DNA from 2 places in the Streptomyces sp. NBC_01474 genome. Region 2 is predicted to be linked to the other one. Evidence: riboswitches for the same ligand, from Rfam matches in the RefSeq annotation. Region 2 holds a riboswitch; the other holds the start of a gene.
The links. A riboswitch is a leader RNA that binds a small molecule or an ion and turns the genes downstream of it on or off. The one in region 2 is predicted to bind cyclic di-AMP.
Positions count from the first base shown of each region.

Region 1: another riboswitch for cyclic di-AMP. It lies ahead of OG758_RS44605 (transglycosylase SLT domain-containing protein); the one in region 2 lies ahead of OG758_RS16620 (M23 family metallopeptidase).

Region 1 covers NZ_CP109449.1:9,751,584-9,757,510, forward strand. Annotated here, with positions in the region: gene OG758_RS44590 (cation-translocating P-type ATPase) at 1-520, shown strand, start outside; gene OG758_RS44595 (hypothetical protein) at 616-1,095, opposite strand; gene OG758_RS44600 (glycoside hydrolase family 43 protein) at 1,282-2,760, opposite strand; gene OG758_RS44605 (transglycosylase SLT domain-containing protein) at 2,995-3,735, opposite strand; cyclic di-AMP (ydaO/yuaA leader) riboswitch at 3,738-3,902, opposite strand; gene OG758_RS44610 (flavodoxin family protein) at 5,017-5,754, opposite strand.
Region 2 covers NZ_CP109449.1:3,587,864-3,593,790, forward strand. Annotated here, with positions in the region: gene OG758_RS16605 (bifunctional acetate--CoA ligase family protein/GNAT family N-acetyltransferase) at 1-961, opposite strand, end outside; gene OG758_RS16610 (HPr family phosphocarrier protein) at 1,139-1,420, shown strand; gene OG758_RS16615 (GntR family transcriptional regulator) at 1,637-2,323, opposite strand; gene OG758_RS16620 (M23 family metallopeptidase) at 2,589-3,377, opposite strand; cyclic di-AMP (ydaO/yuaA leader) riboswitch at 3,390-3,546, opposite strand; gene OG758_RS16625 (M16 family metallopeptidase) at 3,743-5,128, opposite strand; gene OG758_RS16630 (M16 family metallopeptidase) at 5,125-5,927, opposite strand, start outside.

The DNA of each region.
Region 1 (5,927 bases), 6.2 Mb from region 2:
ACTCACCCTGCCACTGCGGGCAGGGCAGATCTTGTGGATCAACCTCCTCACCCACGGACTGACCGGTGTGGCCATGGGAGCCGAACCGGTGGTGCCCGGTGCCATGCACAGGCCCCCACGGCCGCCCGGTCAGCAGATCCTCGGCGGCGGAGCCTGGCATCGGATGCTCTTCCTCGCGACAGTGGTCGCCGCGTCGAGCCTCTGGGCCGGCGTCGTGGCCCGGCACTGGGGCCTGCCCTGGCAGAGCGTGCTCTTCCTCGCTCTCCTGGCGACCCAGCTCGGTGTCGTGCTGGGTCTGCGTACGCGCCTGCTGACTCGCCAGAACCTCTTCCTGCCGCTGTCGGTACTTGCTTCGGTCCTGCTCGCCGGGGCCGCGCTCTACATACCGTTCCTGCGATCGGTGCTGGAAACCGAGCCCCTTGGCTGGGCCGGCGTCGGTCTCGCTGCAGTCGCTGCCGTCACCGGATGTGCAGCGGCCCGGCTCTCGAGAGCGGTATTGCGGACTCCGCCGCGTCGATAGTCAGGGGTGTTCCAGCGTTCCGAACTCCGCGTATCGCACTGGGCGGTGGAGAGCGTGTAGGAGAAGCGGGGCACCGCGGTCCGGGTACGTCAATTTTAACGGCCCTGTCTCACATTCGGTGATGACGGAGCGTCGTCGATGTCGTTGACACTCGCGTGCGAAATGTCAACGAGCTCGTGAGTATGGTGTTTTCGGGGCTGGGCGCCCTGATCACCGAGGATGTGCTCGACGAAGCAGAGCTCCTGCAGCGTCTTCCGCTTGGCGCTCATCGCCGCGCCTGCCGCATCACGAGCCGAAGCCGCGTGCCCGGAGCGCAGACCGTCGGGTCGTCGGTGCACTGCTCGCAGTTCTGTGTGGTCGAGTTGCGGGGGATGGGCGTGGTGGATGGTGCAGGGGCGGCAGCCGCGCGGAAACCAGTGGCGTTCGATCTCGGCGCGCTCGCCGAGGACCACGGATGTTCCGCGGCAGAGGGCAACGGTGCACCACACGCACGTCTGGGCCCGCACATGCGGCTCGGACAGCGTGGTGGGGTCGGGCGCCTGTAGTAGCTGGCGGACGGCGCTGTCGCTGGTCATGCACGCAGGGTCCCGCCCCCAACTCACGGCGGGAGTAGCCAAGCTGTCGGCGCGCGCCGGTGTCGGCGGGCGCCGCCACGGCCTCGGTCCGGGAGGTGCCGACAGCGGTGGCTAACGCCAGGATCAGGCCCGCCACCCATCCGGCGCGGCGTCTGCGGCCCGTGCTTGTCTCCTGCGAGGTCCCTTTCACTGTTCGAGCGGCTCGTAGCGGAACCAGTCGAAGTGTGCGGTGCCGGAGCCTGCGTACAGGCCGATAACGCGGCCGGTGAACCCGCCGGCCACCTCGGTCGACAGATAGCGGCCGTCGAGGGTCGCGAGGGCGGTGAACGTGCCGTCCTGCTCCTCGACCCCGAACGCGAGCGTGTCGGGACCGGTGCGCGCGTCGCGCGGGGTGTCCGTGGGGGTCACGTCGACGCCGAGCACGATCGGTCCGCCGTCCGTCGCCCGGGACGTGGAGGCCACCACGGTGCGCAGCGGTCCGACGCGGGCGATCACTCGTACTTCGGCGGCGTCGGCCTCGATCTCGTAGTGGTGCTGCTCGTCGAGCCGGACCACTAGGCCTCCGGTGCCGTCCGACGGGTCGAGGTGGGCGCGGACGCGGCAGGAATGGTGCTGCTGCCGGTGGCCGACGAAGGTGACGTCGGCGGCGTCGGGGCCGTCGCCGAGGGCGTGCAGCGTCAGTCGGCCCGGCTGTTCCTTCGTGGTGCAGTGCCGCGGGGAGCGGTGGCGGAGCGAGATCCAGGAGGGCCGCAGATCGGCGTCGTCGAAGTCGTCCGTGAAGCATTCGGCGGAGTCGGGCGCGGGGTCGTCCGTCGTCGGCGGGCCGACGACCGGCCAGCCGTCCTCCCAGGTGACCGGCGCGAGGAAGGTCTCGCGGCCGAGCACGTGCCAGCCTGGGGTGCCGCCGCGCGGCCGCACCCCGAGGAACACCATCCACCACGTGCCGTCGGGTGCCTGCACCAGATCGGCGTGCCCGGTGTTCTGGACGGGTTCGTCGGTGCTGCGGTGGGTCAGGACCGGATTGGCCGGACAAGGTTCGAAGGGGCCGGTGGGCGCGGGGCCGCGGGCCACGGACACGGCATGCCCGCGCTCGGTGCCGCCCTCGGCGATCAGCAGGTACCAGTGGTCGCCCACGTGGTACAGGTGCGGCGCCTCCGGGGCCTTGGCGCCCGGTGTTCCGGACCACAGCGGGCGCGGCTCGCCGAACGTCTCGCCGGTGTACGGGTCGATACGGACCTGGGAGATGCCGGCGACCGTGACCCAGCACGCGCCGTCCTCGTCCCAGGCGAGATCCGGGTCGATGCCGGGGACGCCGGGCAGTGGGACCGGGTCGGACCAGGGGCCCGCCGGGTCAGTGGCGGAGACGAGCAGGTTGCCGCCGCCCTCGCTCACATTGGTGGTGATGAGCCAGAAGCGGCCGTCGTGGTGGCGCAGCGTCGGCGCGTAGATCCCGGCCGAGGAGGGTGTGTCCCAGGGCAGCCGCAGCTGGCCGGGCCGGTCGAGGACGTTGCCGATCTGCCGCCAGTGCACCAGGTCGCGACTGTGGAAGAGCGGCACCCCGGGCACGTACTCGAAGCTCGAGCACGCGAGGTAGTAGTCGTCGCCGACGCGGCAGACGCTGGGGTCCGGGTGGAACCCGGGGATGACCGGGTGTGGGTCTGCCATGCTGTTTCTCCACGGTGTCGAAGCGCTTCGATTCGCGGGGAGGATATGCACGGGGGTGACGGCGCGCAAGGGGTTGAGCAGGACGCAACTGGGCCCTGAAGTCCCTTCGTACACGCGGGACTTCAGGGCCACACATCATCGATGCGCTTCAACTGGCGGTTGCTGGGCTTCCGTTCAGGCCGAGTGGACTGCGGTGTCCTCCGCGCTGAGCCGGTGCGGAACCCAAAGCGACTGTCAGTACGCGCCGTTCACGTTGTCGATCGAGCCGTACTTGTCGGCCGCGTAGTTGCAGGCGGCAGTGATGTTGGCGACCGGGTCGTAGCTGTTCATCGAGGTGCCGGGCACGTGGTAAGCCTTGAACGTGGGGTCGATGACCTGCAGGAGCCCCTTGGACGGGGTTCCTGCGACAGCGTTGGAGTCCCAGTTGTTGATGGCCAGGGGGTTGCCGGAGGACTCACGCATGATGTTGCGGTGGATGCCCTCGTAGGAGCCGGGAATGTTGTGCTGGGCCATGATGTCGAGCGACTCCTTGATCCAGCCGTCGAGGTCGTTGGTGTAGGACTTCTTCGCCGGGGCAGCGGCGAGCGTGGTCCGGACCTCGGAGCGGTCGGCCCGCTCGGCGGATGCCCTGGTGGCTACGGGCTTGGTGGGGCTCTTCTCGCCGAGCGTGAGCTTGATGCCGGGGTGTATCAGCCCCGGGTTGTCACCGACGGCGGCTCGGTTGTCCTGGTACAGCTTCTTCCAGCCGCCGCTCAGAGAGTGCTCTCGGGCGATCTTGCTGAGGGTGTCGCCCGCGGCGACGACATACGTCGTGGGGGCCGCGGCGCTCTTTGCGGCCGGGGCGGCCTGCTCCGCGCTGGCGTTGGTCGCGCCGAGCACCGGGAGAGCGAGCACAGCCGCGCCCGTGCCTGCGGCGGCGAGTCCCCGGGTGAGCGAGATGGACTTGAGGCGGCGGTGCTTTCCCTTTGAGGGCATGACGAATTCCTCTCCGTCGCCTGCGAGGTGAGCTGTCGGGTTCGGACAGGAGATGTCCGGTCGCACTATGAGTGCGACTTCACCCCGAGCCGTTCCGCAAACCGGATCGGCGGCTTACCTGGGTCCCCCGCTCCTGCCGTACGTAACCGAGTGGGTGGGAGGGATTCCGGACAGCGGCAGGATTCGGCGTTCCATCCGGATTGACGGTGACATTAGGCGAGAAAGCGCGGACGGAACAAGACCGGAATTGTGATCGCGAAATGTGAGAGCCCTGTGTGCGGCGACCAGGACACGCCGCCATCTTTGATCGAAAAGCCCAATCTTCTTCGCGCAGAAGGGAAGCAGGGCATCAGCAGAGCTCGGGGCCCGCGTCTGTTCGTGTGACGCGGTTCACTGAATGGGATGCAGGTTGGAATGCCACCCCATCACGTATGAGGGTGCGGTATTTCGCCTGAATCCCCTGCAAGATAGGTGTAACTCCTCTTACGGCGCCAATAATGTTTAAAAGATGGTTTTTACTATGAAAACGGACATAGCGCCGCGTTGAGTTTGCTACCTAAAGGGGCATATTGGCGTCAATGTCGACCCGATCACGCGGCCCGATGGGCGTCCCCGCCGCACGGTTCATGAGCAAGCCTCGATCGGGATGGTGCCTGAACGTGACCTTGTGCGGTTCGGCTGAGGGTCGACCGAGGTGAGGCCGACGGGCTCCGTCATCGGAGTGCACTTCCTGCCGACCTGTTGGGGTCGCGGGATACCCGAGGGCCGGGTGGGCGAGGGCTCCGATGGTGCACCTGGAAATCTTGCGGGGCTCAGGATGTGCGCGAGTTCAGAAGAGGCCTGAATGTGATGGGAAGTCAGTTGCGGATCGTCACCGGTATGTCAGTGAAAGCCTCTGCTCGGATCCGGAGGAGCCTGCTGAAAATCTCTGCCGACTGACGAGTGAAGGTGTGCCGCGAAGAAGCGCAGTAATAGAGGAAGTTACTCGGGCGCATGAAACATGACGGCGATTCACCAGTCACGCGGGATATTTGAGACCTGAATTCGAGCGAAGGCGTGCTGGACGCGAGCGCGAACGGGCTTATGGGAGCGGCGTGTTCCTGATTTGAGGCAGGCACCGCCGCGTTGTGGTGAGTCGTGGGCCGGGCCGCTGCCTCGGGTCCGGTTGTGCGGGGAGCTGACGGGACGCGGGCGGCTGGTGCCGGAGTGGGCGGGCGTTCGCGGCGTGCACGGCATCTGACCGACGCCGGGGCGAGGCGGCCCGCTTTCCTGCGGGTACCGCTACCGGTGTTCCGGGTTTTCGTAGTCGTGGCGGCAGCCGGCGTCCCAGGCGGTGCGCTGGTTGCCGTAGGCGGGGATGCCACCGAGATCTTTCAATGCCCGGGCCAGGTGCAGCAGGTTCCAGGTCATGAACGCGGTGTTGCGGTTGGTGAAGTCGTTCTCGGGGCCGCCGGAGCTCGGGTCGAGGTAGGAGGGGCCGGGGCCGGCCTCACCGATCCATCCGGCGTCGGCCTGGGGAGGGATGGTGTACCCCAGGTGTTGCAGGCTGTAGAGGACATTCATTGCGCAGTGTTTGACGCCGTCCTCGTTGCCGGTGATCAGGCAGCCGCCGACGCGGCCGTAATAGGCGTACTGTCCTGCGTCGTTGAGAAGACTGGAACAGGCATAGAGGCGTTCGATCACCTGTTTCGTCACGGAGCTGTTGTCGCCCAGCCAGATCGGGCCGGCCAGTACGAGGATGTCGGCGGCCATGACCTGACGGTAGAGGTCCGGCCAGGCGTCCGTCTCCCAGCCGTGCTCCGTCATGTCGGGCCACACGCCCGTGGCGATGTCGTGGTCGACGGCCCGGATGACATCGACGTGCACCCCTTGGGCTTCCATGATGGCGGTGCTGCGGTCGATCAGACCCTGGGTGTTGCTCGTCTCCGGCGAGCGTTTGAGGGTGCAGTTGATGACCAGCGCCCGCAGGTCGTCGTACCGGGCCGGAGGCGCGTCGGTGGCGGGTGACGAGGCGGTCATACGGTCCTCCCGGAGCTCTGTCGCCATCTGGTGCGCGGCGACTTGTCCACTTTGCCCGGCGTGGGGCCCGGCCGGCGGCAGCCGCCACAGCGGAGCCTCCGAATGGCCCTGGTGGTCTGCACGTGCGGTCGGCTGATCCCGAGCAGGAGCTGTGCGGCCTGCTGGTACAGATC
Region 2 (5,927 bases):
GGCGGGCGCGACCCTCGCTGCCGGACTCGGCGTATCCGGCGGAGACCACGACGATCCCCTGCACACCGCGCTCTCCGCACTCGGTGACGACTTCGGGGACGTACCGCGCGGGGACGGCGACGACGGCGAGGTCGACGGGCTCGGCGGCGTCGATGTCATGGACGGAGCGGCGGGCGGGGACGCCGTCCAGGTCGCGCAGGTCGTCGGGGAACGCCCTGTTCACGGCATGGAGGCGGCCGGTGAAGCCGGCGTCGCGGAGGTTGTCGAGGACGCTGCGGCCGACTCCGCCGGGCGTGCGGCCCACGCCGATGACGGCGACGGATCCGGGGGCGAGAAGCCGGTGCACCGAGCGCGCCTCGGCGCGCTGCTCGCGGGCGCGCTGCACGGCGAGCGAGGCCTCGGTGGGTTCGAGGTCGAACTCCAGGCGGACGACGCCGTCCTCGAAGTGACGCTTCTGGGTGTACCCGGCGTCCGTGAACACCTTGATCATCTTGGTGTTGGCGGGCAGTACCTCGGCGGCGAAGCGGCGGATCCCGCGCTCGCGGGCGACGGCGGCGATGTGCTCCAGGAGCGCGGACGCGACACCCCGGCCCTGGTGGGCGTCCTGCACGAGGAAGGCGACCTCGGCCTCGTCGGCGGGGGCGGAAGCGGGCATTCCCTGGGCGTTGATGCGGTCGTAGCGGACGGTCGCGATGAACTCGCCGCCCACGGTGGCCGCGAGGCCCACCCGGTCCACGTAGTCGTGATGGGTGAAGCGGTGGACGTCCTTGGCGGACAGGCGCGGGTACGGCGCGAAGAAGCGGTAGTACTTCGACTCGTCGGAGACCTGCTCGTAGAAGTTCGTGAGCCGCTCGGCGTCGTCGATGGTGATGGGCCTGATGCGCGCGGTGCCGCCGTCGCGCAGCACCACGTCTGCTTCCCAGTGGGCGGGGTATGCGTGCCGGTCCGACGGGGTCTGCATGGGCCAAGCGTACGGCGCGGCGGTGACGGTCGTACGGGTCGCGGCACGAGCGGGCCGAAGGCACTCTATGAGGGCCGACGGGCGTGTGCGGACGGGTATGTAGACCCACATCGGGCACGTCCACCGGTGTGGGAGACTGGTCTAGACAACCGTGAGAATCCTGAAGGGCAGCATCACATGGCTGAGCGCCGCGTCAACGTCGGCTGGGCCGAGGGCCTCCACGCCCGCCCCGCCTCCATCTTCGTCCGCGCGGCCACGGCGGCCGGCGTCCCCGTGACGATCGCCAAGATCGACGGCACCCCTGTCAACGCCGCCTCCATGCTCGCGGTGCTCGGCCTGGGCGCCGGCGGCGGCGAGGAGATCGTTCTGGCCTCCGACGTCGAGGGTGCGGACATCGCGCTCGACCGTCTGGCCAAGCTGGTCTCCGAGGGGCTCGAGGAGCTTCCCGAGACCGTCTAGTACGAGCCGGTGCGGGGTCGCTCAGCGCTGACCTGTACCGGGCCTCTGGATTCCGGGGCGCCGTTTACTGCTCGCAGAAGATCGCGCCAAATAAAGGGTCTGTTCGGATTTTCCGAGCAGACCCTTTTGCCTTCCGCGGCCCTGTTCTCATAATTCCGGGACAGCGGAAACAGAGCCCGTCGAAATGGACCGCCCTCTTTGTATACGGCGCTTCTGTTAATGCTGGAGCCCCACTGTGTTGACGGGATGTTGCGAAGTCCTCACACCGCCACCCTTACGAGGGGCGCGCAGGCGGTGGGCGGCCATGGCGCGCTCCGTGTGCTGCGCCGTGAGCGCCCGCGCGCGCTCCACGTCACCGCGCGCCACGGCGTCCACGATCGCCCCGTGCTCGGCCCAGGAGGCGGCGGGCTGCGCAGGCTGCTCGACGGTGTACATCCACGCGATCTTGTGGCGGAGCTGCGTGAGCATCGTGATCAGCCCCGGGCTGCCGGACGTCTGTGCCAGCGTCTCGTGGAACCAGCCGCCCAGCGAGCGCAGATCCTCGCTCTGACCTTGCCGGGAGCGCTCCTGGCCCAGCCTGACCAGGCCTCGCAGCACCTTCAGGTGCGCCTCGGTGCGGCGCTGCGCGGCGCGGGCGGCGGCGAGCGGTTCGAGGAGCATCCTGATCTCCAGCTGGTCCGCCGCCTCCTGCGTGGTGGGTTCGGCGACGCACGCGCCCGCGTGCCTGCGGGTGACGACGAAGCCCTCGGCCTCCAGGGTGCGCAGCGCCTCGCGCACGGGGACGCGGGAGACGCCGTAGCGGCGGGCGAGCACCTCCTCGGTGAGTCTGCCGCCGCGCTCGTAGACACCGGAGACGATGTCGTCGCGGATCGCCGTGCATACCGAGTGCGCCGGAATGCGCATGAACCGACCTCCGCCATAATCCCCGCGAAACGCGGTAGACAGTCGCTCGTACAGCGCGATTGAAGTCCGTTCAGCGCGCCTGCCCAGCGACTCTATTCCAGCGGGCGCGAATTTCCGACGGCAGGCCGTAATCCATGGATATTTTTTGGACAGCGCCGCCGGGAACGAACGAGCCGGTCCGGTAACGAGCACGGCCGGTAACGCCGAAAGCCCCGGCTCGGTGAGCCGGGGCTTTCGATGCGTTGTCGTGACTACGCGGCGAAGGTCAGACGTTGACGCCGTGCGAGCGCAGGTAGGCGACGGGGTCGATGTCCGAGCCGTACTCGGGGCTCGTGCGCGCCTCGAAGTGGAGGTGCGGGCCCGTGACGTTGCCCGTCGCCCCGGAGAGGCCTATCTGCTGGCCCGGGGTGACCGTCTGGCCGACGGAGGCGCCGATGGACGACAGGTGGCCGTACTGCGTGTACGTGCCGTCGTTCATCTTGATGACGATGTTGTTGCCGTAGGCGCCGCCCCAGCCGGCCTCCACGACCGTGCCCGCGCCCACGGCGTGGACCGAGGTGCCGCTGGCGGCGTGGAAGTCGATACCGGTGTGGCTGCCGGAGGACCACAGGCCGCTGCTGGCCTTGTACGCGGTCGACACGTACGAGCCGGTGACGGGCATGACGAAGGCGTTGAGGCGCTTGCGCTCGGCCGCACGGGCGGCGCGCTCCTTGGCCTCGCGCTCGGCCTTGGCCTTGGCGGCGGCCTTGCGCCGCTCCTCCTCGGCCTTCTTCTTGGCCGCGGCCTCGGCCCTCTCCTTCGCGGCGGCCTTGTCGGCGGCCTGCTGCTGGGCGGCGGCCTGCGCGTCGATCTGCGCCGCGAGGGAGTCACCGATCGAGATGGCCTTGGTCAGGCCGGTCTGCTCGAGAGACGCGTCGTCAGCGGCGAGGGCGGGGGCGGCGAGGCCTCCGATGACACCGGTCGTGGTGAGCGCGGCGACGCCGGCGACCTGCGCGGTGGTACGCGTGAGACGGCTCGGGCGACGGTGCTTCCCGGTGGCACGGGTGAACGCCATGGAGTGGCTGATCCTTTCCTTCCTTCTCGCCTACCGGGTTAGCTGACGGGTTCGGAGCAGGAAGGTCTCCTACGGACCCCCTTCAAGGAAGGGCGTCCGATTCACCCCAGGGACGGTGGGTCCCCGGCTCCCCCGGCTCGCGCCTTGGGGGACTCGGCGATGACTGTCCGGTGCCGCGGGCGCGGCGCACATCTGGCGGACAGCCGGACCGACGCTAAGCGGGGCATCTTTCAATCAACAAACGGAAACGGGCTTTTGTAGCGCATGCCACAGGGCAGACAGGCAACCACTGGTTCAATTCGGACATACAAGGGCCCCGGTGGTCATCTCGCCCACCGGGGCCCCTCATTGCACACCGGTCACGGTCAGCCCGTGACGACGGTCACCTCTCCGATGCCGAGCGCCCTGACGGGCTCCTCGATCTGGGCTGCGTCACCGACGAGCACCGTCACCAGCCGGTCCATCGGGAAGGCGCTCACGACGGCCGCGGTGGCCTCCACGGTGCCCGTCGCGGCGAGCCGCCGGTACAACTCCGCCTGGAAGTCGTCCGGCAGGTGCTGCTCGACCTGGTCGGCGAGCGTCCCCGCGACGGCGGCGGCGGTCTCGAACTTGAGCGGGGCGACCCCTACCAAGTTCTGTACGGCCACGTCCCGTTCGGCGTCGGTGAGGCCCTCCGCGGCGAGCGTGCGCAGCACCTTCCAGAGGTCGTCGAGCGCCGGACCCGTGTTCGGTGTGTCCACGGAGCCGCTGATGGCGAGCATCGCGGCGCCCGTCCCGTCCGGCGCCGAGCGCAGCACCTGGCCGAACGCCCGCACGCCGTAGGTGTATCCCTTCTCCTCGCGCAGAACACGGTCCAGGCGGGAGGTGAGGGTGCCGCCCAGGCAGTACGTGCCGAGCACCTGCGCCGGCCACACCCGGTCGTGCCTGTCCGCGCCGACGCGGCCGATCAGGATCTGCGTCTGCACCGCGCCCGGCCGGTCGACGACGACGACCCGGCCGGTGTCGTCGGCCGTCACGGGCGGTACGGGGCGCGGCTCGGCCGTGTTCCCCGTCCAGGCGCCCAGCGTGTCCGCGAGCAGGACGTCGAGATCGATGTCCGCGAGGTCGCCCACGACGACCGCGGTGGCCGTGGCGGGGCGCACGTGCCGGTCGTAGAAGGCGCGTACGGCCGCCGCGTCGACGGCCGCGACGGTCTCTTCGGAGCCCTGGCGCGGGCGGGACATGCGCGCGGTGGCCGGGAAGAGCTGCTTCGAGAGCTCCTTGGCGGCGCGGCGGCCGGGGTTGGCCGTCTCGTGCGGGATCTCGTCGAGCCGGTTGCGCACGAGACGTTCGATCTCGCTGTCCGCGAACGCGGGTGCCCTGAGGGCGTCGGCGAGCAGGCCGAGCGCCTTCGGCAGGCGGGAGACGGGGACCTCCAGAGAGACCCGTACGCCGGGGTGGTCGGCGTGCGCGTCGAGGGTGGCGCCGCAGCGCTCCAGCTCGGCCGCGAACTCCTCGGCCGCGAGCTTGTCGGTGCCTTCGGAGAAGGCCCTCGCCATGATGGTGGCAACGCCGTCGAGCCCGGCGGGCTCGGCGTCCAGGGGCGCTTCGAGGTTGATCTCGATGGCGACGACCTGCTGGCCCGGGCGGTGGCAGCGCAGCACCGTCAGGCCGTTGTCGAGGGTGCCGCGCTCGGGCGCGGGGAACGCCCACGGCCGCGCCGTGCCGGCCTGGGGCTGCGGGTGGAAGTCCATGGTCGCGAGCTCGGTCACTTGCCGGCCTCCTCGTCTGCGGTCCCGCCTGTGGTCTCGTCCGTGATCGCTGCGGCGGTCTCGTCCGTCGTCCCGCCGGCGATCTCGTCGGCCTCTTCGGGGGCCGTGGGCTCGTAGACGAGCACCGCGCGGTTGTCGGGGCGCAGATGGGCCTCGGCCACCTCCTGGACCTCCTGCGCGGTGATGTCGAGGACGCGTTGGACGGCGGTCAGGGCGAGCTGCGGGTCGCCGAACAGGACGGCGAACCTGCACAGTTCGTCGGCGCGGCCCGAGACCGTGCCGAGCCGGTCGAGCCACTCGCGCTCCAACTGGGCCTGGGCGCGCTCCATTTCCTCCGGAGTGGGACCGTCGGCGGCGAACCGCGCAAGCTCCTCGTCGACGGCCTCCTCGATGACCGGCACCTCGACGTCGCCGGACGTCTTCACGTCCAGCCACCCCACGGAGGGCGCCCCCGCGAGCCTCAGGAGACCGAACCCGGCGGCGACGGCGGTCTGGTCACGGCGGACGAGACGGTTGTAGATCCGGGACGACTCGCCGCCGCCGAGGACCGTCAGGGCCAGGTCGGCCGCGTCGCACGCGCGCGAGCCGTCCTGCGGCAGCCGGTAGGCGGCCATCAGCGCGCGGGCCGGGACCTCCTCCTCGACGACCTCGCGCACGCCCTCACCGATCCGGTCGGGCAGGGCGCCGTCGCGCGGGGGCTGCTTCCCGTCGTGGCGCGGGATGGAGCCGAAGTACTTCTCGACCCAGGCCAGCGTCTGCTCGGGGTCGATGTCCCCGACGACCGAGAGGACGGCGTTGT